DNA from 3 places in the Zobellia alginiliquefaciens genome. Region 1 is predicted to be linked to each of the others. Evidence: riboswitches for the same ligand, from Rfam matches in the RefSeq annotation. Region 1 holds a riboswitch; each other region holds the start of a gene.

Evidence for each region. Region 1 has a riboswitch for S-adenosylmethionine ahead of P0077_RS18930 (Na+/H+ antiporter NhaC family protein). Riboswitches for the same ligand answer to the same signal wherever they lie in the genome.
Region 2: another riboswitch for S-adenosylmethionine. It lies ahead of P0077_RS12745 (homocysteine S-methyltransferase family protein); the one in region 1 lies ahead of P0077_RS18930 (Na+/H+ antiporter NhaC family protein).
Region 3: another riboswitch for S-adenosylmethionine. It lies ahead of P0077_RS12645 (O-acetylhomoserine aminocarboxypropyltransferase/cysteine synthase family protein); the one in region 1 lies ahead of P0077_RS18930 (Na+/H+ antiporter NhaC family protein).

Annotation. Positions count from the first base shown of each region.
Region 1 is NZ_CP119758.1:4,583,757-4,594,750, reverse strand. It holds gene P0077_RS18935 (porin family protein) at 352-1,212, shown strand; SAM-I-IV-variant riboswitch at 1,547-1,642, shown strand; gene P0077_RS18930 (Na+/H+ antiporter NhaC family protein) at 1,694-3,013, shown strand; gene P0077_RS18925 (response regulator) at 3,166-3,543, shown strand; gene P0077_RS18920 (DUF4494 domain-containing protein) at 3,819-4,382, shown strand; gene P0077_RS18915 (sigma-70 family RNA polymerase sigma factor) at 4,645-5,505, shown strand; gene P0077_RS18910 (sulfatase family protein) at 5,698-7,221, shown strand; gene P0077_RS18905 (DUF6503 family protein) at 7,361-8,161, opposite strand; gene P0077_RS18900 (nitroreductase family protein) at 8,401-9,093, shown strand; gene P0077_RS18895 (hypothetical protein) at 9,321-9,683, shown strand; gene P0077_RS18890 (aryl-sulfate sulfotransferase) at 9,751-10,994, opposite strand, start outside.
Region 2 is NZ_CP119758.1:3,039,854-3,050,847, reverse strand. It holds gene P0077_RS12775 (serine hydrolase domain-containing protein) at 1-428, opposite strand, end outside; gene P0077_RS12770 (head GIN domain-containing protein) at 511-1,329, opposite strand; gene P0077_RS12765 (acyloxyacyl hydrolase) at 1,343-2,407, opposite strand; gene metF (methylenetetrahydrofolate reductase [NAD(P)H]) at 2,511-3,464, opposite strand; gene P0077_RS12755 (hypothetical protein) at 3,605-3,859, opposite strand; gene metH (methionine synthase) at 3,852-6,590, opposite strand; gene P0077_RS12745 (homocysteine S-methyltransferase family protein) at 6,655-7,656, opposite strand; SAM riboswitch class I at 7,789-7,896, opposite strand; gene P0077_RS12740 (NAD(P)/FAD-dependent oxidoreductase) at 8,048-9,109, opposite strand; gene cobA (uroporphyrinogen-III C-methyltransferase) at 9,180-9,974, opposite strand; gene P0077_RS12730 (HEPN domain-containing protein) at 9,977-10,994, opposite strand, start outside.
Region 3 is NZ_CP119758.1:3,014,566-3,025,559, forward strand. It holds gene P0077_RS12635 (TonB-dependent receptor) at 1-2,387, shown strand, start outside; gene metK (methionine adenosyltransferase) at 2,650-3,906, shown strand; SAM riboswitch class I at 3,983-4,094, shown strand; gene P0077_RS12645 (O-acetylhomoserine aminocarboxypropyltransferase/cysteine synthase family protein) at 4,222-5,496, shown strand; gene thrA (bifunctional aspartate kinase/homoserine dehydrogenase I) at 5,572-8,958, shown strand; gene P0077_RS12655 (trans-sulfuration enzyme family protein) at 9,002-10,165, shown strand; gene P0077_RS12660 (hypothetical protein) at 10,229-10,942, opposite strand; gene P0077_RS12665 (T9SS type A sorting domain-containing protein) at 10,939-10,994, opposite strand, start outside.

The sequences.
Region 1 (10,994 bases):
TTTGCCCTCCTCCTACACTTAGGTAACGGTCATAACCCAATAATCAGATTCCATTTTCTTAAACGATGATTTTATGGAGCGAAAAGATAGCGGGCTTGATCCAGCAATTCAGCTTTTACAATAGGAAGCGGAGATGAAAATATAGAGTAACTTTTTGTAATTACAATCTGACATTTTATCGCGTCAATAATACTAATCAAAAGCGCTAATAATCGATTAAAACTTCATCGATCTTGCATAAAAGTGCTTAAAACAGGTAAATTTGACGCCAAAATTAATCAAGGCTTTTCATCAATTATGCTATGCCTTGTATGTCAATCATTTAATAAAATTTACAAGATATTATTCCTTATGAAACATTTATTTCTAATTGTCACTACGGTGCTTATTGGTAATTTAGCTAATGCACAACTTCAAGTTTCTGCAAGTTCTGGCTATGCCCTGGGAAGTGCTACTATGAAACTTGGAGAAAGGGTGAACGCTTCTGAAACGGAAAATACATATGGTAGTTATGGCGAGGGAGTCAATTTTCAAGTTAGGGGAACTTATTTTTTTGATGAATCCTTCGGTGTGGATTTAGGTATTGGATATTTGCACGGTACAGACCAAGATATCTCTATGGTAAATTTACCGGATACTGAAGTAGATGCTATTGCCAGAGCACGTGCTTTTGGTGCTTCGGCTTCCGTGGTATACAAGTTCACCAATAACATTTATGGTCGGTTTGGGGCCTTGATTAAATTAGGAGGGAAAACGGAAGGTGTGGTCTATCAAAAATCTGTTTTTTCCGAGGCTGAGGCGGATGCCTTGGGAGTTCCACAGGGTTCGTATTCAGAGACTAATTACAAAGAAGATTTTCACGGACATTTTCCTTTAGGTTTTGTGGGTGCACTCGGGTATCAATATGAACTAAATTCTAATTTTAGTGTTTTCGTAGAAGCGGAGTATTACGGTATCAGTCTGAAACGAAAAGACTCGGAACTATCTGCATTTCATACCGATGTTAAACTTCCCGATGGTTCGGTAGCTGTAAACGGACTATACACTTTAGAAAACCTACCTGACGGCGTTGTGAAAAAAACGGATTATGTAGATAATCTTTCAAATACCAATACTGACCCTTCCCAAGAACTATCTCAAAAAGTACCTTATTCTTCTTTTGGGCTGAATATTGGGGTTACCTATAAATTTAAGCGCACAGTTAAGCAATAACCATAGGCTTAACAGAAAAATTCTGAACTGACAACACCTATTAAAATCCTATTTTTAATAGGTGTTTTTATGTTGATTTACTTGAAAATCTTTTTCCATTTAAAAGCTAAATAGATAACTGCTCCCAATAGAAAAGAATCAAGAAAATAAGCCCCTGTTATCTGAAAAAATTCAAAATAGGTAAGCATGCTTATTAGAGAGCTTAATACCCAACTTATTAAAGCTGCAGGTTCTCATAAAGAGTGCTAAGTTCAAATACAGGGATTTAACTATGTTATAAAAAACAAAAATTGACCTCCCGTCTCTTTTAAGTTCACTAATTTTGCGCCCTTAAAATTAATATCAAGAATCTCAAATTGAGATAGCAACCTGCATTAACGAGCAAGGTGCTAAAATGATAAGCCAATACCTTGGAAAAAACGTTATATCCTTCCTATTGTATTTGCCATTGCTCTATTTGTTATTCTGCAAACATAAATTTATGACTCAGGTTAAGGCTGTGGTTGCAAACTACAAGGCACTATTTCCATTTTTAGTATTTGTTGCTGTCTTTTTAGGTGCGGGTATCTATCAAAATGATTTTTATGCCCTCCCCGCTCCTATTGCGGTAATTGCAGGAATCCTTGTGGCATTCATGATGTTCAGGCAGCCCATGAATTCTAAAATAGGTATTCTTCTAAAGGGATGTGGTGACGATAAAATACTCACCATGTGCCTAATTTATTTATTGGCGGGCGCCTTTGCCGCCATTACCAAAGCTATGGGTAGCGTTGATGCTATTGTTCATTTAGGATTGGATATTATTAGTCAGGAGTATATTTATGTGGGCGTATTCGTTATCGCCGCTTTTTTATCCATTTCTACCGGAACCTCCGTGGGTGCTATTGTTGCATTGGCCCCAATTGTTATCGGTTTCGCAGATACGGGAGACTTTGCGTTATCTATTTTATGTGGAGCATTGTTGGGGGGTGCAATGTTTGGGGATAACCTTTCCGTAATTTCAGATACGACCATTGCCGCTACCCAATCGCTAGAAGTTAAAATGAGCGATAAATTTAAAGCCAACATAAAAATAGCGTTACCAGCGGCCATAGTTAGTATGGCTATTCTTATCTATCAAGGCTTATCACTCAATAGCCAAGGCATGGAAATGGAAACTTTCACCTATTCCATTCTTAAAATAGCGCCCTATTTAATTGTAATTATTTTATCCGTAGTTGGTATCAATGTATTTGTTACCTTGGTATTGGGTGTGATCTCGGCTGGAATATTAGGTGTTCTTTATGGCGATTTCTCAATACTCGAATTCACGAGAATAGTCTATACCGGTTTTACGAATATGACCGAAATATTCTTATTATCCCTGTTAACAGGAGGTTTAGCTGCTTTAGTGACATATAACGGAGGAATTGAATTTATTCTTACCAAGATCAAAACATTCATTAAAAGTAAAAGAACAGCTCAATTTGGTATTGCAGCTTTAGTATCGAGTATCAATACAGCAATTGCGAACAATACCGTATCCATTATCATTTCTGGACCCATTGCTAAATCCATTACCGATGAATACTCCTTAGAAAACAAACAAACTGCCTCAATTTTAGATATTTACGCCTGTATAACCCAAGGACTGTTGCCTTACGGAGCCCAGGCTTTAATGATTTTGAGCTTTGCCAGTGGAAAAATCACCTATTTAGATTTGGTTGGCAATACGTGGTATTTATTACTATTGTTGGTGTCTAGTGTACTATTCATAGGCTTCAAGAAGGCTAGTAAAAGCATAAATTCCATCAAAATCTAAAAATAGTAGTAACTGTTTCGTTTACTCTTATTACGTAGAACTCATGAAGGTTGAAGTGTAATATGGACATGTAAAGATACTTTCACTCCTTTCGTCCAAATTAATTTTTCCTAATACTACAACGAGCTACTTTTCTAGCAAATTAGATATTTATGAAACTTGAAATAGTTATTGTGGACGATTCCGTTGTATGGTTGTCCTTAGCTGAAAAGCTTGCCAAAACCCATCCTTTAGTGCGCAGTGTAACTACTTTTGAAGATTCATATGATGCTTGGATACATATTCAAATTTCAAAACCACAGGTGGTATTATCGGATATAGAAATGCCAGGAATGGACGGACTGTCTTTTCTTGAAATGTTCGGTAACCGAATGCCTTTTATATCTAGTTCTACCAAACAAAGCTTTGAAGATATAGCAAGAGAACTTGGGTGTGTAGATTTTATTAGCAAACCCTATACAAAAAATGAATTTCACAAATCGATAGATTTGGTCTACAAACAGATACATGGGAGAACTGCCGCCTCCTAAAAATACATAATCCGCTTTTCTTTTAATACAGCTAATTAGCCCAACAATCACTTTATACATAGGGCTTCATTCGTATTTGTTTAAACACTTGTTTAGAGCCTCTTAATTTGGACAACAAACTTTTCGTTCAATTAAAATCAGGCACTACAAAAACCATAACTGACTTAGTATGTGACCAGTATATCTTTACATATGAAATTGTGAATATCTATTGCTAATTATGACTTCCCGCCCTAAAGCATAATCTTATATTTGGCACCCCTAAAACAATAGTTATGAGTGCAACGTGGTATGAATGCAAAGTAAAATATAGAAAGCTTGATGAAACATCGGGCACACAAAAAGTAAAAACAGAACCTTTTTTGGTAGATGCCATTTCGTATACCGAGGCGGAAAGTAGAATAACCGAAGAAATGTCCGTTTACTTAAGTGATACCGATGAAATTAAGATTACCAATATAAAAGTGGCAAACTACGCAGAGATCCACCCTTTTGAGAATTCTGACCGCTGGTTTAAGTCTAGAGTATCTTTAATCGCTTTTGATGAGGAAAGTGGTAAGGAGCGTAAAACGAATCAATACCTATTGGTACAGGCAAATGATGTAAAAGAAGCGTATGACAATACGGTTGGCGTTATGAAGGATACCATGGGCGAGTATACCATACCTGCCATTTCAGAATCCCCAATTATGGATGTATTCCCTTATTTTTCTGGTGAGGAAGATGAACTGGAGCGCTTGGAGAAATTCAATGCGTTAAAAGATTCTGTTCCCGTAAATCTTGAAATGGACGAAAAACTGGAAATGGCCGATGTGCTAGCAGAAAGTGAAGAAGAGTAGTTCTCTAAAAATACACATTAAAAAAGGCTGTCCAAACATCTGTTAGACAGCCTTTTTTATGTTTGGACATTTCGTTTTCATAGTTGATTTTCCTGTTTATACGCGTAAGTTGCCCTTTCTCTATTTTGGTTTCAATTTAAGTGGTCGAATCGATGTAAAATTGAAAATTCTTTGAAAAATTTTTAAACAATTCGGATAATCATTAGGATTATTGCAATAAATCCCGTATTATAAGATAACAAATTAAAAATAAAATAAATATATGAGGCAATTGAAAATCACGAAACAAATTACGAACAGAGACACTAAATCCTTAGAAAAGTACTTTCAAGAAATATCTAAAATTGATTTGATCACCCCAGAGGAAGAAGTGGAACTAACAAGAAAAATTCGTGAAGGAGATGATGTTGCCCTTAATAGATTAGTAAATGCCAATCTACGATTTGTAGTTTCTACGGCAAAACAATACCAAGGAAGCGGATTACGACTTTCTGACCTGATCAATGAAGGTAATATTGGGTTGGTAAAAGCAGCCAAACGTTTTGATGAAACCAGAGGGTTTAAATTTATCTCCTATGCCGTATGGTGGATCAGACAATCCATATTACAGGCCATTTCCAATCACTCGCGAATGGTACGGATACCGCTGAACAAAATAAGCGAAATCAGTAAAATCAATAAGGTGCATTCTTCTTTGGAACAAAGGCACCAAAGACCTCCTAGCGCCATAGAAATCGCCAAGGAATTAGATATGAATGCCGCTCAAGTGAAATTCGCTATGAAAAATTCTGGAAAGCATTTATCTATGGATGCCCCTTTTCAAGAAGGAGAATCTTCTAGTTTATATGACGTTATTCAATCTAAAGACGCAACTAGCCCTGATGCTAATATGATGGTCGATTCCCTTAGAACCGATCTAGACCATATTTTAAATACACTCCCGGACAGAGAAAGTGCCATCATTAAGTTATACTATGGCATTGGAGAACGCAGCCCAAGAAGTTTAAGTGAAATTGGTGAACTTTTTGATATTACAAGAGAACGGGTAAGACAAATAAGGGAGAAATCGATTCGTATGCTCAGAAATAGGTCTCAGAACGAAATTTTAAAAGCATATCTGTAAACATACAACTTTACATAATTACAAAAGCCGACTTTTAACGAGTCGGCTTTTGTTTTGTAAACATTGGGTGTACTGTTTTACCCATACCTAATCGGACAAGTATTACGTGTCTATTTTACAATTATTCTTTTTCAACGTACTTTGTGCCAACAAATTATATTACATTCGTGATTTAACCAACCACCATCACCCATGAATCACAGTCTGTACGTTTTATATATATCTTTTTTTTGTTTACCCATTCTACTATTCGGTCAGGAGGGAAAATCGGAAAACACAACTGCCCAAAAACCAAATATTGTTCTCATTATTGCCGATGATGTAAACTGGGATGATATTGGCCCTTATGGTAACAAAAATATCAGAACTACCAATTTGGACCAACTGGCAAAAGATGGAATGCTATTTACAGATGCCTTTTTAACTACAAGCTCCTGTAGCCCCAGTAGAACCAGTATTATTTCTGGTCTCTACCCCCATAACACCGATGCAGAACAGTTGGCATGGCCTCTGCCCGAGGAGAAAAGGACCTTTGTTCAGGAATTAAAAAACACAGGATATTGGACCGGTTTGGCCGGAAAATATCATCTAGGCGAAGCCGTTACCGACGATTTTGATGTGTTGTTGGAAATGCAATGGAACGATAATATTGGCCTAAAGGGATTGGATAGAAGATTAGTTGGCGACGGTAGTGGTTGTGATGAATGGATCAAACTCCTACAACAAAGACCAAAAGACACGCCCTTTTTTACGTGGTTAGCTTCTTATGATGCGCACAGGCCTTTTTACGAAGGTATAACGGATAATCCGCATGCGCCCGAAGATGTGATTTTACCCCCTTATGTACCAAATACGGACGGAGTTAAAAAGGACTTTGCTTTATACTATGACGAAATTTCTAGAATGGACGCGTACATTGGCAAAGTGGTCGCGGAACTGGAGGCTCAAAATGTGGCCGACAACACCATTATCCTCTTTATTTCGGATAACGGGAGAGCTTTCCCAAGAGATAAAACTACCTTATACGAAGGCGGTATAAAAACACCATGGATTATAAAATGGCCTGCAAAAATTAAAGGCGGACAAACCAATACGGAATTGGTGAGCTCCGTGGATATAGCACCAACTTTTATGCAAATGGCAGGATTAGAGCCTTTACAGGAGTTTGATGGCCTTAGCTTTATGCCATTATTGGAAAACAAAGAAGTAGCCATTCACGATGAAATATATGCGGAAGACCATTTTCATGATTTTGAAGATTATACCAGAGCAGTACGCACCAAGCAATATAAGTACATAAAGAATTACTATTCGGATTTGCCGAATACGCCTTCAGCGGATATTATAAGAGGGCTTGGCTGGCAAAGTATGCTTGAAGAAAAGAAAAAAGGAACTTTAAACGAGGCTCAGCTTAAATGTTTTACCACACCCAGAGATACAGATGAGCTTTTTGACATTGTCGCAGATTCGTACGAGCTGAACAATCTAGCAAGCAATCCTGAATACAGCAGTATACTGAAAGACATGAAATCTAGATTAGAAAAAATAAGAACCGCAACCAATGATGTGCTTCCTTCGGAAAGAACTCCGGATGATTTCTTTAGGGAAACAGGTTTGCCTACCAAATATCGCATACGTCCAAGACCTTCTAAAGCGGTATATATGAAAGCCCGAGCAGAAGGTGAAGTTTTGGTAAATCCTGATTTTATGGAGTAGTTCTATTATTTTGAATGCTCAGGTTGCAGAATTTTTTATGCCGTGAAAACGACTTATTACTGCCGGAAAGACAGAGAATTGACCCCATAAAAAAGCCCAATCATAGATTGGGCTTTTTACAATTTATATTGGTGTGATTCTATTTCAAAAGAAAATCTTCTTTCTTAAAACCATTATTGAATCTTATATCCGTCATAGTGTATTCACCACTTTTTACATAACCCCCTTCTTTATTGGGCATATAACTTTCACGTACCGTAGATAATAAAACACCATCTACTGTTTCGTAAGTCAAGGTCATTTTTAAAATGGGTTGGTTGATACCAAATGCGGGTAACGAAAAGAAAAACTGATCTACCAAATGTGTTTCTGGATTGAAATACAGAATATATTCATCGTTTTGCTCTTTTTTGGTCACATCGGCATTGTAAGTCAAGCTTACTTTGTCATAGGTAACATCACCCACTTTTTCGGTGCCAAGGTATTTATAGTTCGTACCTGGATTCGTCAATTTATACATCATTGCAAACCAGTAAAAATTCACCTTACGCAAGAAAACCGTTCCTCCAAGTGCTTTTGGGTCGGTAATACTTTTACCATCTAATGTTAGGGCCGGTTGGTTATCTACTAGCGATTGTACCGCTACTCCTTCTTGTTTGGGCAGTAAATTAATTTCATGTTGGTCATACGAACCCCAAGACTGTTCACCATTAAAAATATAACGTTCGGTGGAGACATCTTTACCTTTGTCAAAGTTGTCATACACATAGTGGTATTCCACATCTTTTTTAGCGGCCAAAGTTCCGTAACCCCCATTCACTTCTTCCAAAGCATCCAGTAACTCGGTTACTTTAGCCTCAGATTCCTGAGCATTTACCGTACCTACAGCTACAAAAGCCATTAAAGTTCCGGCTAATACGTTTTTAAGTTTTGAATTCATCTTTCTTTGTTAAGTATTGTGTTTTTAATTGAGCATTAGTCTGTGACATGTACAAACCTTACAGGAAATAGATTTTTTAATGCGAATCACCTCCATAACATCCTTATGGTGATGTTTCTGCCTAGAACCGAATCCAATTAAAAGCGCGTTGGTTTCGCTACTTTCTCCTTCAAAAACGGATTCACGAAAAAGCAATATCTTTGATATTCCTATTCCGTAACCAAATAGCACCCAAAACTATGGACACTAAACCGCATATTTTAGTCAACGGACACACACATGTACGCTACCAAGAGAACATACTGTCCCAAAAAGAATTACTGAAACAAAGCCAGGCGCTTTATTTTCATTTGAACAAAAGAAGATCCGTTCGGGAATACGCAGATACTCCTGTTCCCAAAGAAGTGATTGAAACCTTGATTAAAACGGCTTCTACGGCACCCTCGGGAGCACACAAACAACCTTGGACGTTCTGTGCGGTTTCCAACCCTGCATTAAAATCAAAAATAAGAGAGGCGGCCGAAGCTGAAGAAAAAGAGAGCTACGAAAGTAGAATGAGCGAAAGATGGAAAAAGGACCTAGAACCTCTGGGTACGGATATGCATAAACCTTTTCTAGAAATTGCCCCGTGGCTTATTATCGTGTTTAAAAAAGTTCATGATATAGATGAGAAGGGTGAAAAAACAAACAACTATTACGTAAATGAATCGGTAGGTATTGCTTGTGGCATGCTTATTACCGCAATACATAAAGCCGGTCTGGTTACATTGACCCACACCCCTAGCCCTATGAATTTTCTTGCCAAGTTATTGAACAGGCCCAGTAATGAACGGGCCTATTTACTGCTACCCGTAGGGTATCCAAAATCACCCACCTACGTTCCGGATATTAAAAGAAAGCCGTTAGATGAAGTTGCGGAGTTCTATGAGTAAACTACCTCGGGGCAAGCCCACGAGGCATTAAAAGGAATACACTTTGATTTCGAGGCAAGCCTCGGAGCATTTAATCTCGATTATCGAGTAATGTCTGAAGGTTCTATAAGCCGCTTGTAAAAGTGTCACTATTTTTACGGAATGAGCCCGCAGAAGTGGCAACGAACGTCTATTTTCCGTGATATCCATTAACAGCAAGTTTGGATACATCACCTTAAACCGGAAATATGACAAAAGACGATTTATTAGGAAAAGAGATGAGCAACCTCTACGCCATCGCAAAACAGGTCAACCACTATTTTAACGGGAGCGATATCAGCTTTCTCAAGACGAGAGTACAAAACCTACTGAGTAATTACGTAAAGTTTAGCTGTACGCATGAAGAACAGACCGCAGAAATGCTCAGAAATCTTCAGGTAAACCCTGGTAACACTATAGATTCCATTGTGAATGAAATGACCGAAAACTTGGATGAAATCGTCAAAAGCGACCTTAGTGATTCCGTAAAACAGTTGAGCTACGAACTATCTTTAAACCGACTAATTTCCTACCATAAAGCCAATATTGAAAATATTGAGCACTTATTGTAAACAAAAAAACTCCGATATTTCTATCGGAGCCGTTCAACATTAACCCGCTAAAGTCAAATAATTATTTTTACAATCCCAAGGCTGTTATAGCCTCATCGTCTACCGGAAAGGCATAAGCTCGCCATGGCCTTCTTATATCCGTCGTCTGCCATAGAACATCACCGTTATTGTTTACCTCCCAAATAGTACCATCACCTTCCGCTATTAAAGTATTGCCATTGCTCATACGTACGGCACCCCCAATAGATAAATTATATAGATCCGGGTCCGTGAACTCCCAAGTTACCGTAGGCTCGTTATCTTGCCCTGCAACTAGTTGGTAGGGCGGACTTAATTGATATTCCACCACTGCAGATTGCCCGTTATATAGGTTATTGGCAAAAACCAGCATTTTGTTGTCATCAAAAAGGTTCGGGTAATGTACCCGGTTTAACGTAACATCCCCAACGTTATCATACGCTAGCGGATTTCCAAAGCGATATACCAAATCCCCACCTAGATTATAATTGCCTCCTTCGCTCGTAGCCGCTTCTTCAGTAGTAGTACTATGGTCTATGACCCAAACTTCACTATAATAATTGACCGTTACATACAAAAGGTCATTGGTTTCGTCTAAAGTTAGCCCGTTAGCATGGGTAATATCACCGTCATTCTGAGTGCTATTATAATTGATGTCAATTTTATTCGGATAATCCGCCACAACTCCATAATTATCAAGATTGCTATCATAATCCTGAATTACATGATCGGTAAAATGCCATTCCCAAACCACTTCTTGGGTCAACGGATTCATTTCAATTACGGCATCAGGGTAAATATCAAAATTACCTGAAAAGCCCATTTGAGCGGCATCGTCCGAATCTACCTTTTCCCATATTAAGAAAATAATATTACCGTTGGAAAGGTAGTTTACATCATGGTGCGAAATATAGGAATCACTAGAATAGGTAAACTCCCAATCCGTGGTCTGATCCGCATTTATTTTTATGAATTTACCGCCATAACCCCCAAAATTAATCCGTGGGTTAGTAGCTGCTTGGATAGCCACCAGACTACCATCACTCTGCAATTCGGCATCATCTCCCAAGCCATTAATTGCCCATTCAAACAAAGTTTCGCCATCATGGTTGATCAATTCTACCCCATCATCTGGATCTACCGCTAATATGTATGAATTTGTGTCTATGCCACTGTTATCATCATCTATAATTTCTTCATCTTCCACTACACTTAAAGCGTCTATATCATCACTACTACAACTAGTTAAGACAATCAAAAATACATATGAAAATGATAAGCCAATTCTACTTT
Region 2 (10,994 bases), 1.5 Mb from region 1:
TATTCTATACCACGATATCCGCGGATTCCAGCGGTATGGCTCGCCAATTGCCGAATAGTGAAATCATATTTTTTCTTGGGATAATACGGTACATAGGTATAAAAAAAAGCATCCAAATCAATCAACTTTTCATTGACCATATATGCCAAAGCAGTGGCGGCAATAGGCTTTGAAACACTCGCAATTCTAAAAACCGAGGTTTCCGGATTTACACGTGTTCCCTCTTCCCTATTGGCAAAACCATATCCTTTTTGAAAAAAAACCGATCCTTTTTTTAGAACTGTGATTGCCAAACCTGGGACTTTTTTCTCTTCAACCAAATTAGCAAGAAGCGTATCTGCAGACACCAACCCGTTTAGTGACGGATTATCACCTAAAACACGTTTTTTAGCGAACAGATTCGTTAGATATTTTTTAATGGGATGCATATGCGGTTTTGGTCAATGCAAAGTTACAGATTGCATTTATGCCTTATCAATAATGTAGATAGAAGTTTTAGCTCAAAAGGAATTACTCAAATACCAAACGCCCTTTGTACAGCTCTTCCACATCAATTTCAGCTGGTCGGTTTGAACAGAACACATCACCAACCCCACGAATAACACCTTTTATAGATTGTTGCGGATTGATAAACATATCGTTTGAGCCTCGGTGATTTAGATTCACATTTTGGGCAATAAGGTTCTCCGCCTCAATACGGGAATCACCGGCTGCTATTGTCAGGTTCAAGTCTACGGCAGCCCCTTTCAGTTTAAAATAAGCAATACCGTTTACTACAACGCTCAACGTTTCAGTATCTACCTCTAGATCAAACTCGCCATCTGTAGTTTCAGATGATGCATCAATAAAGCTTTCCGATACAAGTGACAACTGCGGATAAGCCAAAACTCCATCACTTGTTATAGGCCAGCCCGTACTGCTCCGTATTTCCGTAATATTGGGTGAAGTCACGTAAATTTTAGTCACTCCATAATCCCTAAAATAATTACAGTCGTTCGTGTCTCTCAATAGCAATCGTCCGTCTAAAACCTCAGCCGTAACCTCGTTTCGCAAAACGCTCCCTGTTTCAAGTTCTACTTTTTGTTCATCTCCCTGTTTCAAGATCATGGTCACGTTCTCATAAACAGTAATTTTGGTGAAATTTTCAACGGTAACTTCTTCCCGAACCGTATCACCAGTATTTTGAAAACAATCCGAAGCATTTTCTCCATTACACGAAATAAAAAGAACAATGCCGGACAGAATTATTAAAAAACGAGATGCGTGCACCCACTTTGCTATTGCTAAAAGTACAGTTTTGTTATCCCTATTTTTTGTTTCTCTTATCATCTTTCGCCCCTCTTTACAACCGTATGCCTATACCAAATTCTACTGCTTCCGCGGCAGCCCCATGGGATTTTAAGCTAACCGCCCCAAATATTTTATCTCCAAAATAACGTTTCAAACTAAAACGGTTATAGACCCTTCCCTCAAAATCAAAAGGATAATACACGTAATACCCCAATTGGGTTTCAATGGATAGTTTATTAATGAACAGTTCATGACCTACAAAGACTCCAACACGTTTAAAATCCGTATCGGCATCTATATTATTTTCAGGAAAAGCAATGGATTGATATTCTATCAGTTCTTTCAAGAAATTACTAAAGAACACGTCTGCTCCCAATTGTAATGCGCTTTTGCGGCCTAATCTTTTATCGGCATAACCCGAAAAAATATAAAACGGATACTGACCATGACCAATATTATCACTCTCGTTTATTCCCGTTCTAAACGCCAAATTATAACGAATAGGCTCAGTAACCTTCACTTTCTCACGATGAATATATTCAGTATCCTTACCTTCTAAAGTGTAAGTTATACCTGCGTTAAAAGCAAAGGTGTTGGTTGACGTGTTGGGTGCTTTTACATTCGCATTTGAATAGTGCATGATAGAAATACCCGCTTTAAAACCCAAGCCTTTGTATATGTTCTCTTTATGGTAGTTTATCATGGCGTAGGTTGAACTCAACAACTTGGAACCATACGCATTGTTCCTAAAATTGGTTTCCCTATCATAGGGGTTGGTCATATATGCCACGCCCTGCCCCACTCTAAACTGCAGGTTCCGCTTTAAAAAGTAAAAATTGAAATGAGCATATACTCCGTAGGCTTCACCCAAGGTAGAACTATTGGTGTTCTGATAAATGAAGGAGGCCCCAACATCTGGGTAATTGTATAACTGCTGCCACTCTTCAAGACCATAGGTCTTTCTGTTGTACGCTAGTATAATACCCGCAGGGTGGTCCGTAATTAAATGCGAAATATCAGGATTATGAAGGATAATAGAACCGTAAAATTGGTTCGCATCAAACGTATAGCTGTGGATTCTTTCGGGCTCTTGCGCAAAACAAAAACCGACACACATCAGAAAAAATAAAAACACCCTTGGGTTCATGGAGCGCAAAAATAATACTATTCGTTATTTTAAACCCAAGGATTGCTAATATTTTCCTACAATGGTAAAATTTCTAAAATATCTGTTCGGCAATAGCCTTAATATTATCGGACTTACCCATTGAGTAATAGTGAAGTACAGGTACGCCAGCCTCTTTTAGTTCTTTAGATTGTTGAATGGCCCACTCCACACCAACCTGGCGCACATCTTTGTTCGTGGCACAATTGTCTACCGCATCAATCAAATCCTGTGGCAAATCTATTCTAAAGACCTGTGGCAACAACTGCAAGTGCTTCTTTACAGCAATAGGCTTTATACCCGGAATAATAGGGATGGTAATGCCCATTTTCTTCGCCTCTTCTACAAATTCAAAATACTTCTGGTTATCAAAAAACATCTGCGTTACCACATAATCGGCACCGGCATCTACTTTTTCTTTCAATCTCTTTAAATCAGATTTTAAAGAAGGTGCCTCTAAATGTTTTTCAGGATAGCCCGCTACCCCAATACAAAAATCGGCACAGTTATCACTGTCCACCGTATCATGCAAATAGTTACCACAATTCAAATCATGAACTTGTTTTACCAAATCTACAGCATACGTATGACCCCCTTTTGTGGGCTGAAAATATTTCTCATCTTTCATGGCATCTCCACGTAAGGCCATAATATTGTCAATACCTAAATAGTGGCAATCTACTAAAAGATACTCGGTCTCTTCTCTGGTAAAACCACCACAAAGCACATGTGGCACGGTATCTACATCATATTTATGTTTTATGGAAGCACAGATCCCCACGGTACCGGGACGCATACGAGTCAGTTTTTTATCCAAAAGACCATCACGATCAATATACACATACTCCTCACGAGAAGTAGTCACATCAATAAACGGAGGCTTAAAATCCATTAAAGGATCAATATTATCGTAAAGCTGTTGAATCTGATGCCCTTTTACCGGTGGTATAATTTCAAAAGAAAATAAAGTTTTGCCTTTTGCTTTCTTTATGTGGTCCGTTATTTTCATGTATGCTACCCTGTTTTCAGGAAAATTTAATTTGTATTTTATTTTATGGCGTTCGAGCGGGCTATTCGCTAAATTTTTCAAATCCTAACGGACTTTAAAAAGATACCGCTTCTATCCCTAACGCATTTTTTCTCTTAAATCTAATAAGCGTCTGAAAGCATCTGTTTCACCTCTTCATAACTTTCTTCGTACTCCCAATAAATCCATCGGCCATCTAAATAATCGGTCAGGATATATTTTTCACTTACCGACTTAATACGATTCACCGCAACCAATTTTTTAGAAAATCCATCAACAACTACTCTTTCTTCAATTTCATTATTTTTTTGGTCGTATCCATGGCTTATCATAAAACTGCCCATGCCCACTTCTATAAATTTTTTCATATCAATCATCGGCAATATTAGGAGCTAACCATTTTGTAGCTTTCTCTACCGTGATGCCTCTGCGCTCAGCAAAGTCTTCTACTTGGTCCTCTTTTATTTTTCCTAATCCAAAATATCTAGATTCCGCATTACCAAAGTAATACCCTGAGACTGATGAGGCGGGCCACATGGCCAAACTATCCGTTAATTTTACACCTATACGCTCCTCCACCTTTAGCATATCCCAAAGGGTTAACTTTTCTAAATGATCCGGACAAGCAGGATACCCAGGTGCAGGACGAATACCCTTGTATTTTTCATCTATCAATTCATCATTTTCTAAATGCTCATCAGAAGCATAGCCCCAGTGCTTTGTTCGCACCTCTAAATGCAGGTACTCTGCAAAAGCTTCGGCCAGACGATCACTTAAAGCTTTTACCAAAATGGAATTGTAATCATCCAAATTTTCACGATACGTATCCGCCAATTCATCGGTTCCGAAACCTGTAGTTACACAGAAGCAGCCTACATAATCCTGTTTACCGGATTCTTTTGGCGCAATAAAATCGGATAAAGCATAATCTGGCACGCCCTCTCTTCTTTGCAATTGCTGACGTAACGTTCTAAACGTATACTTCTTCGTTTCATTACCGTCCTCTACATCAACCTCTATATCATCATAGTTTTCCAGCGTATTGGCAGGAAAGATACCGAACACCCCTTTTCCCGTTAACTTTTTATCCTTTAGAATATCATTCAACATTTTCTGAGCATCGGCAAAAAGCTCTGTTGCTTGTTCGCCCACAACCTCATCCGTTAAAATATCAGGATACTTTCCGTGCAGTTCCCAACTTCTAAAAAAAGGTGTCCAATCTATAAAAGGAACCAACTTCTCTAAATCAATATCTTCAATAACCTGAATACCTAACTCCTTAGGCTTTACGATTTCCGAAGCATCCCAATCAATTTTAAATCGGTTCTCTCTTGCAGCTTCTATAGTTTTGTACTCCTTCTTTTTTGTTCGGCTCAGGAACTTATCCCTGAAGACATCATAGTCTTCTTTGATTGCTTTCTTATACCCGGCCGATGTTTCTTTCTGGAGCAAGTCACCAACCACTGTCACTGCTCTTGACGCATCATTTACATGAACTACGGCCTCACTATATTGTGGGTCAATTTTAACCGCAGTATGAGCTTTACTAGTAGTTGCCCCACCAATGAGCAACGGCAGTTTAAAGTTCTTACGCTCCATTTCTTTGGCCAAATGCACCATCTCATCAAGAGAGGGAGTTATAAGTCCGCTGAGGCCTATTACATCTACGTTGTGCTCAATAGCAGCTGCTATAATTTTCTCGGGTGGCACCATAACCCCAAGGTCCACTATTTCATAATTATTACAGGCCAGAACAACGCTAACTATGTTTTTACCAATATCATGAACATCACCTTTTACGGTGGCCATCAATATTTTTCCATTCCCCTTATCGTCACCAATCTGAGGGTTTTTCAACTTCTCTTCCTCAATGTACGGTAGTAAATAAGCCACCGCTTTTTTCATTACACGAGCAGATTTCACTACCTGCGGCAAAAACATTTTTCCGCTTCCGAAAAGGTCGCCTACCACGTTCATACCGGCCATTAAGTTTCCTTCAATGACCTCAATTGGTTTGTCTGCCGCGACACGTGCCTCCTCTACATCTTCTATTATATATTGATCGATTCCCTTTACAAGAGCTCTCGTAATTCTATTTTGTAAAGGCTCTTCACGCCACGAAAGGTCTACTTTGCTTTCTTTGGCAGTACCCACAACGGATTCCGCAAAATCTAACAATCGTTCCGTTGCATCATCTCTACGGTTTAGAATAACATCCTCAACATGTTCCAACAAATCCTTTGGAATATCATCATATATCTCCAACATGGTCGGATTGACGATTCCCATGTTCATACCCGCTTTTATAGCGTGGTACAAAAAGACGGAATGCATAGCTTCACGCACAGGATTATTACCCCTAAAGGAAAAAGAAACATTACTTACCCCTCCACTAACACTGGCATGAGGTAAATTTTCACGAACCCACTTCGTTGCCCTTATAAAATCTAGCGCATTAAGTTTGTGCTCGTCCATCCCCGTTGCAACGGGAAATATATTCAGGTCAAAAATGATATCCTCGGGCGCAAAACCTACTTCGTCTACCAAAATATCATAAGACCGTTTAGATATTTCTATCCGCCTGTCATAATTATCGGCCTGACCTACTTCGTCAAAAGCCATTACGATTACCGCTGCTCCGTATCTCTTGATAAGCTTGGCGTGTCTTACGAACTCTTCCTTACCTTCTTTTAAACTAATGGAGTTTACCACACACTTGCCCTGAACCACTTGTAGACCTGCTTCAATAATATCCCATTTGGAACTATCTATCATGATAGGCACACGGGCAATATCAGGCTCCGCAATAACAAGGTTCAAAAATTTAACCATGGCTTCTTTACCATCGATCAAACCATCATCCATATTAATATCGATGATTTGGGCCCCACCTTCCACCTGATCTCTGGCAACATCTAGGGCTTCTTCGAACTTACGTTCTTTAATAAGTCGTAAAAATCGTTTAGATCCAGCTACATTGGTACGTTCGCCCACATTTACGAAATTGCTTTCAGGGGTGATGACCAAAGGCTCTAGACCGGATAGTTTTAAATGTCTAGTTGCTGGTTGTTGGTCGTTGGTTGTCAGTATATTTGAGTTGTCACTCATAGTATCTCAATCACTTTTGTGATAATTGATAATTGTTCTTTATTTGTTCACTGTATCTTTCCAATCAAGATGCCACGTTTATTCCTCTTGGATCATACTTGTTTACCAAGTCTGCAATTGCCTTAATATGTTCCGGTGTAGTACCACAGCAACCGCCAACGATATTGACTAGACCTTTTTCTACATATTCTTTTATCTGTGCCGCCATTTGCTCTGGCGTTTCATCGTATTCCCCAAAAGCATTTGGCAAACCGGCATTAGGGTGAGCAGAAATAGCATGTTCTGATTTGGATGACAAAACTTCTAAGTGAGGTACCAACTGGTCCGCGCCCAAAGCACAATTAAAACCAACCGAAAAGATTGGAATATGCGAAACTGAAATTAAAAATGCTTCAGCCGTTTGCCCTGATAAAGTTCTTCCCGAGGCATCGGTAATCGTGCCGCTTACCATTATTGGGACATCTATATTACGCTCTTCCTTTACTTCTTCTATTGCAAATAATGCCGCTTTGGCGTTCAACGTATCAAAAATAGTCTCAACCATTAGCATATCCACCCCTCCATCCAACAAAGCTTCTACCTGCTGTTTGTATGCTATTCGTAACTCATCAAAAGAAACCGCTCTATACCCAGGGTCGTTCACATCGGGAGACATGCTTGCCGTTTTATTGGTAGGTCCTAAACTACCCACTACAAAGCGAGGTTTATTTGGCTCTTTGGCCGTAAACTCATCTGCAACCATTTTAGCAATTCGCGCGGATTCAAAATTCAAATCATACACTAACTCTTCCATGTCGTAATCTGCCATGGCAATTGTTGTACTGGAAAACGTATTGGTTTCTACAATATCCGCTCCTGCGGCAAAGTATTTTCTATGTACTTCCGCAATGGCTTCGGGTTGGGTCAAAGACAACAAATCATTGTTACCTTGCACCGGAGATTTCCAATCTTTAAAACGCTCACCGCGAAAATCCTCCTCGGTAAATTTATAGCGTTGCAGCATAGTACCCATGGCACCATCTAACACCAATATGCGCTCTTTTAATATTTCTTGAATACTTTTCATTTTCCTTTACCCTTCTTATTAGGTATTCTGCTTTAATATCATCCGACTTAACCTATCGAAAAACATTATTCTAAAATCAATCTGCAGACAATTATCAAGTAAAAGAATAAGGACAAACATATTTGCCTCTCTTTGTTATCTGTCCCATGAACACATAGGATAGAATGTAGCACCTTCTTTATAAGAAAAGGGTTGCCAAGGTTTCAAAGGGTCTATTCCCTCCACCTTTCTTGATAACAGTCACGTATTTTAATGAACGGTCTGCAAAGTAACACCACATTGATATTAAAACCAAAGAAACCCAATTGTTTTTGGCGCTTTACAGTAGATAAAAGCCTTCCATCAAAATGAGATAACGGAAGGCTTTACCAATTATATGCACTAATACAAATTAAACTATACTCTTTACTACTTCTTTTTTCGCCACTTTTTTAGTACCGTCAAATCCTTCTACACCACCAACGGTGGTATATTTCATAACGTATCTCTTACCAGGGTTAATCAACTGATAAGCGTACTGACACATTACGGCAGCCTCATGGAAACCAGATAAAATCAGTTTTAATTTCCCTTCGTAGGTGTTCACATCTCCAATAGCAAAAACACCAGGTATGTTGGTCTGATAATCTTTGGCATTGTTTACTTTAATAGCATTACGCTCTATTTCAAGTCCCCAATCACCTATTGGTCCTAATTTTGGAGAAAGACCGAACAATGGAATAAAGTTATCTACCTCAACATAGCTTTCCCCTTTTTCTGCGTCATTATGTTTGATAACAACCGCTTCCAAATGGTCATCACCGTACAATTTTTTTACTTCGGCCTCAGTAAATAATTTTATTTTACCCGCTTTTGCCAATTCAGATGCTTTTTCCACAGAATCCAAAGCTCCTCTAAATTCGTTTCTACGGTGTACCAAAGATACTTCCGAGGCAACATCTGCCAAGAAAATAGCCCAGTCCAAAGCAGAATCACCACCACCGGCTATCACTACCTTTTTATCTCTATATACTTCAGGGTCTTTTACCATGTAAGCCACACCCTTGTCCTCAAAATCAGAAATGTTTTCGATAGGCGGTTTTCTAGGCTCAAAAGAACCGAGTCCACCAGCAATAACTACTACTGGCGCATGGTGTTTTGTACCTTTGTTTGTTGTTACGATAAAAGAACCATCTTCTTGTTTATCCAAAGTTTCAGCACGCTCACCCAAAGTATAACCAGCCTCAAAAGGTTTGATTTGCTCCATTAGGTTAGTTACCAAATCACCTGCAAGAATTTCCGGGAAAGCCGGGATATCATAAATCGGTTTCTTCGGATAAATTTCCGAACACTGTCCACCTGTTTGTGGCAAAGCATCTATCAAGTGGCATTTTAACTTCAATAAGCCTGCTTCAAATACCGTAAAAAGACCTGTAGGGCCTGCGCCAATGATGAGAATATCTGTTTTTATCATTACTTCTTTGTATTGAGTAATTAGAATTGAGTATTGAGCATGCTGAACTCGTTACCTGACATCAATTACTTTATTTAACTACTTCTAAAAATTCTTCTTTAAGGCTTTCGACACTTTCTCTGTGCCTAACTACTTCACCTATAATAATAATTGCCGGATTGGCCATCTGTTGCTTTTCCACTTCATATTCGATGGAAGCAATAGTACCTACCGCAATTTTTTCGTCTTTTCTGGTTCCGTTCTGCACAATGGCAATTGGGGTTTCAGCCTTGCCTTCGGCTTTGAACAATTCCGCTATTTGCGACAGTTTGCTCATGCCCATAAGAATAACCACTGTGGCATTGCTTTTAGCGGCCAAAGCAACATCAGCAGAAAGTTTATGCTCTTTTGTTGTACCCGTGATTACCCAAAAACTTTCGGCGGCACCTCTTTTAGTAACCGGAATGTTCTGATATGCCGGAACCGACAAACATGATGATATACCGGGCACCATAGCTACTTGCAACCCGTGGGCTGCAGCATACTCCATTTCTTCCGCACCACGACCAAATACAAATGGATCTCCACCTTTTAAACGTACCACATGGGCATTGGTTTTTGCTCGGCTAACGATCAACTCGTTTATCTGTTCTTGCTGATAGGCATAGCACCCCTTTCTTTTGCCAACAAAAATTTGTTCGGCATTAGGTGCATAGTCCAACAACTCAACGGACACCAACGCATCGTACAACACCACATCGGCACTTTCCAACGCCTTGATGGCCTTGAGCGTAATAAGCTCAACATCACCAGGACCTGCACCAATTACCGTAAAGCGACCGCCTACATGGGATAAAGTGTTGTTATTTTCGTTGGAATATTTCATTCTTAAGCTTCTGCTAATTCTTGTTGTCTAAACTTTTCAACTGCTTTTAAAAATGCTTTTGCATCTTCTAAATAGCTTTTTGCAAAAGCTTCAGTTGGCTCATTCTTGTTCAATTGTAAAGCAAGTTCTTCAAAACCTTGACCTAAATCTATTCTACCAGAGGCAACGAATTTTTCATCAAAATCCTTGATTATTCTTGCATGCGTGTTCACTTTCGCTTTTTCGGAAGTCAACATTGCTTTTGCAGAGTTTACCATTGAAGAATAGGAGTGATAGATACTAGCCGCCCATTTATTTTCTTCAAAAGCCTCTTGTGCATTCTGTATTTTTTCTTCGCTTTCGAAAAGTAATGTAGCGATAAGGTCAATTACCACACCGGCACATTCACCAATACCAATCGCTTTTTCGTATCGTTCCGAATTACCCCAGTCAATAAAATCTTCTGCAGTAAGATTCTCAACATCCGATAATGGCGTAAGAAAATCATAGAAATACATTTGTCCTTTTTCCTCGTAGTAATCGGCATACGATTTTCCGTTTCCGTTTTGGTCGTAATCGTCCAAAATCAATCGTAATGCTTCAGGACCTCTTTTAGAAGGAATTTTTACTACTTTATCTGCAAATCTTCCGCTTCCATCACCATCGTTACCACCGCCCAACAACACTTGAAGTGCCGGCGCCACCAACTTATCTTTGGTTCTTACACTCATACCCTGAAAACCGATATTGGCCATGTTGTGCTGACCACAGGCATTCATACACCCACTGATTTTGATTGCTACATCAGAGTTGCTGATGTACTGAGGATATTCCACCTTCATGATTCTTTCCAATTCCTCAGCAATACCCGTACTACTGGCAATACCCAAGTTACAAGTATCCGTACCAGGACAGGCCGTAATATCTATGGCTTTGTTATACCCTGCTTCTACAAAACCTAGTTTCTTAAGTTTGTTGTAGAAAAACGGAACCAAATCATTGGCTACGTAAGGAATCAATATATTTTGACGCAAGCTCAAT
Region 3 (10,994 bases), 1.6 Mb from region 1:
AGGATATTGTAATGCAAGAGCAGGCGGCGCAGTTAGATGAGGTAGAGGTAACCTATGAAATGCCGGTGTCTGTAAAGGGCGATACTATTGTTTATGACACGGACTCCTTTGTTTCCGGTACGGAGAAAAAGTTGAAAGATGTGCTTGAGAACCTACCGGGTATTGAGGTAAATGATGATGGGCAGATTGAGGTAGAAGGAAAAACCGTGAGTAAAGTTATGGTTGAGGGGAAAGATTTTTTTGATGGTGATTCTAAATTGGCCGTTGAAAATATTCCGGCAAATGCGTTGAGTAAAGTTGAAGTGTTACGGAATTTTAATGAGGTTTCACAAATGAAAGGCCTTACAAATGACGATGATAATGTGGCTTTGAACATAAGGTTAAAAGAAGGGAAAAAGAACTTTTGGTTTGGGGAGATAACGGCGGGGTATGGTCCTGATGATAGGTATTTGGCCCACCCAAAATTGTTTTATTACAGTCCTAAATACAGCATCAATATTATTACGGATTTAAATAACATTGGCGAGGTGCCGTTTACCCGTAATGATTATAGGAATTTCACGGGAGGTTTTAGAAATATAAATTCTAGAGGAGGCAGTTCCATTGCTACGGGAGCAGATGGTTTAGGCCTTTCTACTACTCAAAATAATAGGGCTAACGATATAGATACCAAGTTTGCTGCGGTAAACTTTAGCTATGCGCCAACGGATGGACTTGACTTAAGTGGATTTGGTATTTATTCCTATACCGGAACGCTTATGAAATCTGAGCGAAATACTGCTTATATAGCTAGTAATGATGTGGAGAATGCTACAACCAATACCGATCAGACGGTTCATCTTGGATTGGCAAAATTGAGTGCGAGGTATAAGCCCAATGCCAATTTTCAGTTGGACTATGACGGACTTTTAAAACAATCCGATGATAATGAGGTAGTGGATGTACTTTCAATATCCGATATTACGGATGAAATTTCTGAGGTAAAAGAACAAAAACCTTTATCGGTAAATCAAAATCTTAATATATACTACACCTTAGATGAAAAGAACATTTTTGCTGTAGAGGCGCAACACTTATATCAAGATGAAGACCCTTTTTATGAAGCAATTCGTAATGAGTTTGCCTTTGTGGATATTTTTCCGGTAGATGAAAATCAGAGCTTGTATAATTTAAATCAATCTAAAAATATAGTTACCAATAAAGTAGATGCAAAGGTTGATTATTATAGGGTGCTGGGTTCTAAAAGCAATATAAATTTTACGTTGGGTACAACGCAAAGTCATCAGAATTTCAACTCGGATATCTTTCAGGTTTTAGATAATGAAACCACCTTGGATATGATGGGAAGTGATTTTGAAAATGATGTGAATTTCAATGTCTCCGATCTTTATTTGGGGTTTCACTATAAAGTAATAGCGGGAATTTTTACATTTAATCCTGGGGTTACTCTCCATCAGTATAATGTTAAGAACGAGCAATTGGGTAGTGTGGTAGAGGATAACCTTACGTCACTGTTGCCGGACATGTATATAAACGCACAACTTAAAAAATCAGAAAACATACGGTTTAATTATAGGGTGACACGCTCTTTTACTGATGTCAGTAATTTTGCGCAAGGGTATGTATTGAATAATTATAACTCGCTTTATAATGGGAATAGAGATTTGGAAAGTGCACTTAATCATAACCTTTCCTTGAATTTCTTTAGCTTCAATATGTTCAATTTTACTAATATTTTTGCGAATGTAGCCTACACCAAACGTATAGACGCACTAAAAAATAATGCCGATATAATTGGAATCAATAGAGTAAGTACTACGATCAATTCTAATTTTGAAGATGAGTCGTTAACCGCAAACGGAAGGTACGAGCGAACCTTTGGTAAGATAAAAGCATCTGCACGTGCTAATGTTGGTTGGTCTACAACCAATAACTTAGTAGACGGTCAGCAACGTACTTCTAATTCGTTCACTCAGAATTATACGGGCGCATTATCAACTAATTTTAAGAATGCCCCCAACTTGGAACTGGGTTACAGATATACCGTAAATAACTATGAAAACGGAAATTTAGAAACCACATATTACACCAGTAGACCGTATGCCCGTTTTGATGCCGCTTTTTTGAAGAACTTTATTTTTACGGTAGATTATGACTATTATAATTATACGGACAAGGAGAATACAATCGATAATAAGTATAGCTTTCTTGAATCTAACTTAACCTACCAGAAGAAAGATAGCCGCTGGGAATATGGCGTAAAAGGAACTAATCTATTAAATACGACCACATTAAATAGGGATAGTACAAACGATTTGTTTTTTACAACGGAAGCTTATTTTGTACAGCCACGGTATGTACTCTTCTCGGTAAAATATGACCTGTAGCCTGTCTTAAATCTATATGGGTTAAATTAATTTATCAATTGATTCAATAAATAACATCATATTAAGATAGGGAACTCAACATTTTTTATATTTTTGCGTCCTAATTAAAATAAAGAGGAGGGATTTGACTGATTGCAACCTCTGTTTTGAGCCAAAACGGCAATAAAAACGAAAAAATGCTAAAGCAGTTGATGTTGCACTATTCACATCATCTTCTTTTCGGCATATCTTCAAATCCTTTTACAAAAAATAAAAGTTTGTTATGCCATATTTATTTACTTCCGAATCCGTAAGCGAAGGACACCCAGATAAAGTTGCCGATCAAATTAGTGACGCCTTGTTGGATAATTTTTTGGCTTTTGACCCAGAAAGTAAAGTTGCTTGTGAAACCATGGTGACCACAGGGCAGGTTGTATTGGCCGGTGAGGTTAAGAGCAATACCTATTTAGATGTTCAAAATATAGCTAGGGAAGTCATTAACAAAATTGGCTATACCAAAGGTGAATATCAATTTAGTGGTGATTCTTGTGGAGTTATTTCTCTAATTCACGAACAGTCTCAAGATATTAGTCAAGGTGTAGACCGTGGAGAAAAGGAGCAGCAAGGTGCCGGTGATCAAGGTATGATGTTCGGTTATGCTACGAAAGAGACGGAAAACTACATGCCGCTTGCACTTGATATTTCGCATAAAATATTGCAGAATTTAGCGGAACTACGTCGCGAAGGTAAGATTATTGATTACCTACGACCAGATGCCAAGTCTCAGGTAACCATAGAATATTCAGATGACAACGTTCCTCAGCGTATAGATACTATCGTGATCTCTACGCAGCATGATGCTTTTAATACTGATGATGAAAAGATGCTGGCCAAAATCAAAAAAGATTTGGTAGAAATTTTGATACCAAGGGTGGTAGCCCAGCTTCCGGAGTCAACACAAGCTCTTTTTGATGATCAGATTAAATATCATATTAACCCAACCGGAAAATTCGTAATTGGTGGTCCTCATGGAGATGCAGGACTTACAGGAAGAAAAATTATTGTAGATACCTACGGCGGAAAAGGAGCGCACGGTGGTGGTGCCTTTAGCGGAAAAGACCCGAGTAAGGTAGACAGAAGTGCGGCTTACGCTGCACGCCATATTGCAAAGAATTTAGTAGCAGCAGGTGTCGCTGATGAGATTTTAGTGCAAGTGAGCTACGCTATTGGTGTTGTTGAACCTACCTCTATTTTTGTAGATACTTACGGTACATCTAATGTAGATTTGACTGACGGTGAAATTGCCATCAAAACCAAAGAGCTTTTTGATATGCGCCCACATGCTATTGAAGAGCGGTTAAAGTTGCGAAACCCTATTTATTTAGAATCTGCCGCTTATGGCCATATGGGTAAAGAACCTAAAATAGTAACTAAGGTTTTTGAATCTCCCTACAACGGTCGTATCGAAAAAGAAGTGGAATTGTTCACTTGGGAAAAGTTGGATAAGGTAGGCGAGGTTAAAAAAGCGTTTAATTTGTAAATTTTTCAAAAATGTTGGTGAATTTAAATTCGCCGACCATATATTTGTAATTCCAAAAGTTCAAACACGTATTGAATAGTTATCAAGAAAGGTGGAGGGAATAGACCCTTTGAAACCTTAGCAACCCTTTGCCACTTGTGCAGAGAAGGTGCTACATTCTATCCCTTTTATACAGGGACAGATAACAAAACAGATTACTCATACTAATCTTATACTTTCTTATAACTTTTTAGATATTACACCTTGCCATAACATATATGGCTGAGGTTGGTCGGGCTTTTAATTATTTTAAATAACAATTAAAAATCAGAAATTATGAGTGATCAAAAATTCTCAACCAACGCATTGCATGCCGGACATGACACAACTCAGACTGGAGGTACACGTGCCGTGCCCATTTATCAAACTTCCTCGTATGTTTTTAATGATACGGATCATGCGGCAAACTTATTTTCACTTGCTGAACTCGGTTTTATATACACCCGACTGAACAACCCTACCAATCAAATTCTTCAAGAGCGTTTAGCTGCAGTTGAAGGTGGAGTAGGCGCAGTTGTTTTTGCTTCGGGAACTTCGGCTATTTCTACGGGGTTAATGACCCTTTTAAAAGCGGGAGACCATATCGTTGCTTCTAGTAGTTTATACGGTGGTACCTTCAACTTATTGAACGTTACCCTACCAAGGTTAGGAATCACTACCACTTTTGTTGATGCTTCCGATCCGGAAAGTTTTGGCAAGGCGGTTCAGGACAATACAAGGGCTTTCTTTGTAGAATCATTGGGTAACCCAAAATTAGATGTACTTGATTTAAAAGCGATTTCAAAACAGGCGAAAGCTGCCCAAGTTCCTTTTATCGTTGATAATACGGTAGCTTCGCCAGCACTTTTAAACCCTATTGAGCACGGAGCCAACTTGGTTATTCATTCGCTTACTAAATATATTGGTGGTCAAGGTACGTCTTTAGGGGGAGCTATCATTGATGCCGGAACTTTTGATTGGACCAACGGAAAATTCCCTGAATTTACTGAGCCTTCCGCAGGCTACCACGGGTTGGTATATAGCGAAGCTTTAGGAGCCGCTGCTTTCACTTTTAAATTAATTTTAGAAGGATTGCGTGATTTTGGAGGTGCTTTAAGTCCGTTTAATGCTTTTCAAATTATTCAAGGTTTGGAGACTTTAAATGTTCGTATCAAACAACATAGTGAAAATGCACTGGAACTGGCTACTTGGTTAGAAGGTAGAGATGAAGTGGAGTGGGTAAATTATCCAGGACTTAAGAGCAGTAAATACTATGATCTTGCACAAGAATATTTGCCAAAAGGTCAAAGTGGATTGGTAACATTTGGAATTAAAGGTGGTTTTGAGGCTGCCAAGAAATTTACCGATGCTACTAAAGTGTTCTCTCTATTGGCCAACATTGGCGATACCAAGTCATTGATCATTCACCCAGCTAGTACTACGCACCAACAGTTAAATGAGGAGCAATTGGCAGGAGCGGGTGTAGGTCAAGACTTAATTCGTTTGTCAGTTGGTCTGGAAGATATTGAAGACTTAAAGGCCGATTTGGAAAACGCATTCTCAGCGCTTTAATCAATATAAAATTTTCTTTTAGAAATTAATAAGATCTGACCCTTTTAACCAAGGGTCGGGTCTAACATATATCGTATGCTACATCATTTGAAATTAGCAAACTATACCACGATCAGTGGGGTGACTCAAGATATTGAGCTGTCTTATCAATTGTTCGGTCAAGAATTGCACACGGCACCCATAGTTCAGGTAAACCATGCCTTAACCGGTAACTCAAATGTTACGGGAGATGACGGCTGGTGGTCCGCACTTATTGGAGAAGGCAAGTGTATAGATACCAAAAAATACACGATTTTATCGTTTAATATTCCGGGTAACGGATACGATAAATTCATAATCGATAATTATAAGGATTTTGTAGCGGGAGACATCGCTAGAATTTTCTTATTGGGTCTTCAGCAACTTGAAATCAGTAAATTGTTCGCTCTTTTAGGAGGTTCTTTAGGAGGAGGTATCGCTTGGGAAATGGCGGCACTCAACCCAAAGATTACTGAGCATTTAATTCCTGTGGCGTCAGACTGGAAATCTACGGATTGGTTGATCGGTAACTGCCAGATTCAGGAGCAATTTTTGGTGAACAGTAAGCAGCCGGTTCACGATGCCCGCATGCATGCCATGTTGTGTTACCGTACGCCGGAATCGTTCAAGGACCGTTTTAAGCGAAGTACCAATGAGGAACTTCAGGTTTTTAACGTGGAGAGTTGGTTAATGCACCATGGTGAAAAATTACAAGAACGTTTTCAGCTTTCGGCCTATAAATTAATGAACCAGTTGCTCAAGACCATTGACGTTATGAGAAATGGTGAGCAGAATTTCGTAGACCTACAAAATAGTGATGCGAATATTCATATTATAGGTGTAGACTCTGATTTGTTCTTTACGGCAAAGGAAAATAAAGAGACTTTTAAACGTTTGGCACAGGCGAACGGAAACGTAACGTACGGAGAGGTACATTCCCTGCATGGTCACGATGCTTTTTTAATTGAATTTGACCAAATGGAAAGACTTCTGGAACCTGTTTTCAGTAGAAACGGAAAGTCAAAACACGCTAAGGTTTTAAAGTTCGGTGGAAAATCTCTCGCCAATGGCGAAGGGTTGGAACGTGTTCTGAATATTGTTTCTGATAAGGTGGAAGAAGGAGAAAACATTGCCGTTGTTTTGTCTGCCCGTGCAAAGGCTACGGACCAGTTAGAGGCCATTTTGGAGAAAGCAGCCAAGGGGGAAAACTACTATAAAGACTTTGAGGCTTTCGAGAAATATCAAAAGCATACGTTTAAGAATGTCAATCTTTCGCAGGAATTTAAAGATTTGGCAAAGTTGCTGGAAGGGGTTTCCCTTTTAGGGGATTATAGCCTTAAAATTAAAGACCAGCTGTTGTCTTTTGGTGAACTCATTTCTGTAAAACTGGTCACCAAGCTGCTTATCGGAAAAGGTATCAATGCTGTGATGCTCGATTCTAGGGAGCTGATAAAAACCGACTCTAATTTTGGGGATGCTTCCGTGAACGAGGCTTTGTCAAAAGAAAATGTGCTGCGCAGATTCGCTAAGTTAGATACAGATGCGGTGCCGATTATTACTGGGTTTATAGCTTCTGATGAAAATGGTGAAACCACCACCTTGGGTAGAAACGGTAGTAATTATTCTGCTGCATTGTTCGCTAATTTTCTAAATGCGGAAGAGCTTCAGAATTTTACCCACGTAGATGGGGTTTACACGGCCAACCCGGATTTGGTTTCCGATGCGAAAAGGATATCGCACCTTTCCTATGGTGAGGCGAATGAACTGGCGAATTTTGGAGCAACAATTTTACACGCTAAGACGATCATCCCATTAATAGAAAAGAATATTCCCCTTCGTATTTTAAACACATTCAACAACGATAATGAAGGTACGCTGATCAGTGCCAAGACCGAAGAAGGTGGTATAAAATCACTATCGGTTATTGAAAATGTTTCTTTGATCAATGTTGAGGGTAGGGGGCTTTTAGGTAAAGTTGGTGTTGATGCCCGTATTTTTAGCGCATTGCAAAAGAGCAATATCAGTGTAAGTATTATTTCGCAAGGTTCTTCGGAGCGTGGTATCGGTTTGGTGGTAAATGCAGACCGGGCCCTAGATGCAAAACGAGCTTTGGATAGGGAGTTTGAAAGTGATTATGAGTCCAAGGACATTAATATGATTACGGTGCTTGATGAGGTTTCCGTTATCTCCATTGTTGGGCAGGATTTGAGTACGTTCCATAGGCCGTACAACTCGTTGATAAAAAATCAGATTGCGCCTTTACTTTTCAATAATACGGTATCTGGCAAGAACGTAAGTCTTGTGTTGAAAAAGTCGGATTTAAGCAAAGCGTTGAACGTGATGCACGGTCAGATTTTCGGTATCAGCAAAAAAGTAAACTTGGTTATTTTTGGTCATGGAAATGTAGGAGGAACACTCATTGACCAAATTTTAAAGTCGAACAAAACCATTCAGAAACGAAAGGGAATCGACTTGAACGTATTTGGCGTAGCCAATTCTAGAAAGATACTTTTGAACAAAAAAGGGGTTCCTAAAAACTGGAAATCCGCTGTTGAGAAAAAAGGTGTTCCGTATCAAATTGAAGATGTCATTGCTTACACAAAAGAGCACCATTTAGAAAATCTTATCGTGGTTGATAATACCGCAAATAAAGATTTTGTGGCCCACTATTTTGAGTTTGTAGAGAACGGTTTTGATATCGTTTCGTCAAACAAAATAGCGAACACCCTTGGGTTTGATTACTATCAACTGTTACGTGAAGAACTGGATAAACATCAAAAACAATACTTATACGAAACCAATGTAGGAGCTGGTTTGCCGTTAATTGATACTATTCGGTTGTTGCATCTTTCAGGGGAAAATATAACAGGAATAAAAGGGGTCTTCTCCGGTTCGTTAAGTTATATTTTCAATACTTTTTCAGAAAGCGAAGAGCCGTTTTCGAACATATTAAGGGCCGCAATGAAAAGTGGCTTTACGGAGCCAGACCCTCGTGAAGACCTTTCAGGAAACGATGTTGGGCGTAAGTTACTGATTTTGGCACGAGAGCTTGATTTGAGCAATGAGTTTGACGATATAAATATCGAAAACTTAATTCCGAAGCAATTAAGAGATGGAGATGTAAACCACTTTCTGGACAACCTTGATGTGGTAGATGCCAAATTCAACGAAATAAAAAAGAACCAAGAACCTGGTCATGTACTCAGATATGTGGGCGATTTGCACGGTAACCTTCAAGAGGAAAAAGGAATTCTAGATGTAAAATTGGTTTCTGTACCTAAAGAAAGTGCTTTAGGGCAGGTAAAAGGTTCGGATTCAATAATAGAAATATATACTGAATCCTATGGAGAAAACCCATTGGTAATTCAGGGTGCCGGAGCCGGAGCAGCGGTTACGGCACGTGGTGTTTTTGGAGATATTCTCCGTATAGCCGAAAAAGGATAAACAAAGCAAAAGAGAAAGTTAGCTTTCATCAATTTATAAGAACATGGAAAAGAAATTTGAGACAAACGCCATCCGAACGCAGTTGGAACGCACTAAAAATTTAGAGCACTCCGTACCTATGTACGTGACCTCTAGTTTTGTGTTTGAAGATGCCGAAGATATGCGGGCGTCGTTTGCGGAAGAGAAAGACCGAAATATTTACTCGCGTTATTCCAATCCCAATTCTTCTGAGTTTATCGAAAAGGTGTGCCAAATGGAAGGTGCCGAAAACGGATTCGCATTTGCATCCGGGATGGCCGCTGTGTTTTCTACATTGGCTGCATTATTAGATAGTGGGGACCATGTATTATCTGCACGTAGCATCTTTGGTTCTACACACTCGCTGTTCACCAATTTCTTCCCAAAATGGAATATTGATCATACCTATTTTAAGATTGATGAGCTAGACAAGCTTGAGGAGTTGATTACGCCAAAGACTAAAATAATATATGCAGAATCTCCAACAAATCCAGGGGTTGATGTATTGGATCTAGAGGCTTTGGGAAAGATTGCCAAAAGACATAATTTGATTTTGGTAATCGATAACTGTTTCGCTACGCCTTATTTGCAACAGCCAATAAAATTTGGAGCCGATTTGGTCATCCACTCAGGAACAAAACTGATGGACGGGCAAGGTAGGGTACTTGCAGGTATTACGGTGGGCTCAAATGAGTTGATAGATAAAGTATATCGCTTTTCTAGAATTACGGGGCCTGCATTATCACCTTTTAATGCTTGGGTGCTTTCAAAGAGTCTAGAGACACTTGCTGTTCGGGTAGACCGTCATTGTGATAATGCTTTAAAGTTGGCGGAATTTCTTGAAGGACATGAAAAGGTGAATTGGGTTAAATACCCGCATTTGAAATCGCATCCTAAATATGAAATCGCCAAAAAACAGATGAAAGCGGGTGGCTGCGTAGTAGCTTTTGAAGTAAAAGGTGGAGTAGAAGCAGGTCAAAAATTCTTTGATTCCATACAGTTACTGTCCCTTTCTGCGAATTTGGGCGATGCACGCAGTATTGTCACGCACCCGGCATCAACAACACATAGCAAACTTTCGCCGGAAGAAAGAGCGGAAACCGGTGTTACGGACGGTATGGTACGCGTTTCTGTAGGCTTGGAGCATATAGATGACATCATTGCCGATATTTCTCAGGCTTTGGGTTAAGATAAGATGATAATTACAATTTCAAAACCAGCGTCTATGCGCTGGTTTTTTTATACATTAAAATCACTCCGTTTTAAACTCAAAAACAGGAGATTGAGAGCTGGAACCTTTGGCATCAATTGTTTTTACTCTCCAGAAGTACACCGTATTTCCACTCAGCGCTGTATTTTCTAAACTAGTGTCAGCCGTGGTTTCAAGTAATTTTGTTGGCGGATTGTTGGTGCCTAAATACAATTCGTATGAAACAATATCGTTATCCACATCGCTGCCTAGCCAATGTAGTGTTGTAGGAGAAGCTACGGTCGCACCCATTGTCGGGTTTACGGCCTCCGCGGGAAAGGGTGCGTAGCTTTCAGTGCCTTCTCCGGCATTATAAAACATCCAAGTTTCACTGGTGGCTGTAGATGCTGTTCCACTTGATTTTGAAATAATGCTCCAGGAATAGGGGGTATTTCTTAATATAGATAAAGCCAAAGAATTGTTGGGAGCTTCATTTTCTGTGGTTTCGTTCGTTTTTAGATTTTTGAGAACCAAAATATAGCTGTCCGTGTTTTCGGAGGTCTCCCATTCAAAGGTTACCCGGCTCTGCGTAGCGGAGATTATATCCCCTTGATTGCATTCTTCACCTTTATCGGGCAAAACTAAAACAGAAGCTTTTGGCGGAAGAATATCTTGGGGAGTCTCATTTCCTCCATTATCACCATCACTACTGCTACAGCTATAAAGAATCGGGCATAGAAAAAAAAGGCTTAATCTGAGATATCGGTTGGCTATCATTGCTTGATGATTTTAGCTTGGGAGTTTATGTTAGATGCGGTTATGTTCAGGA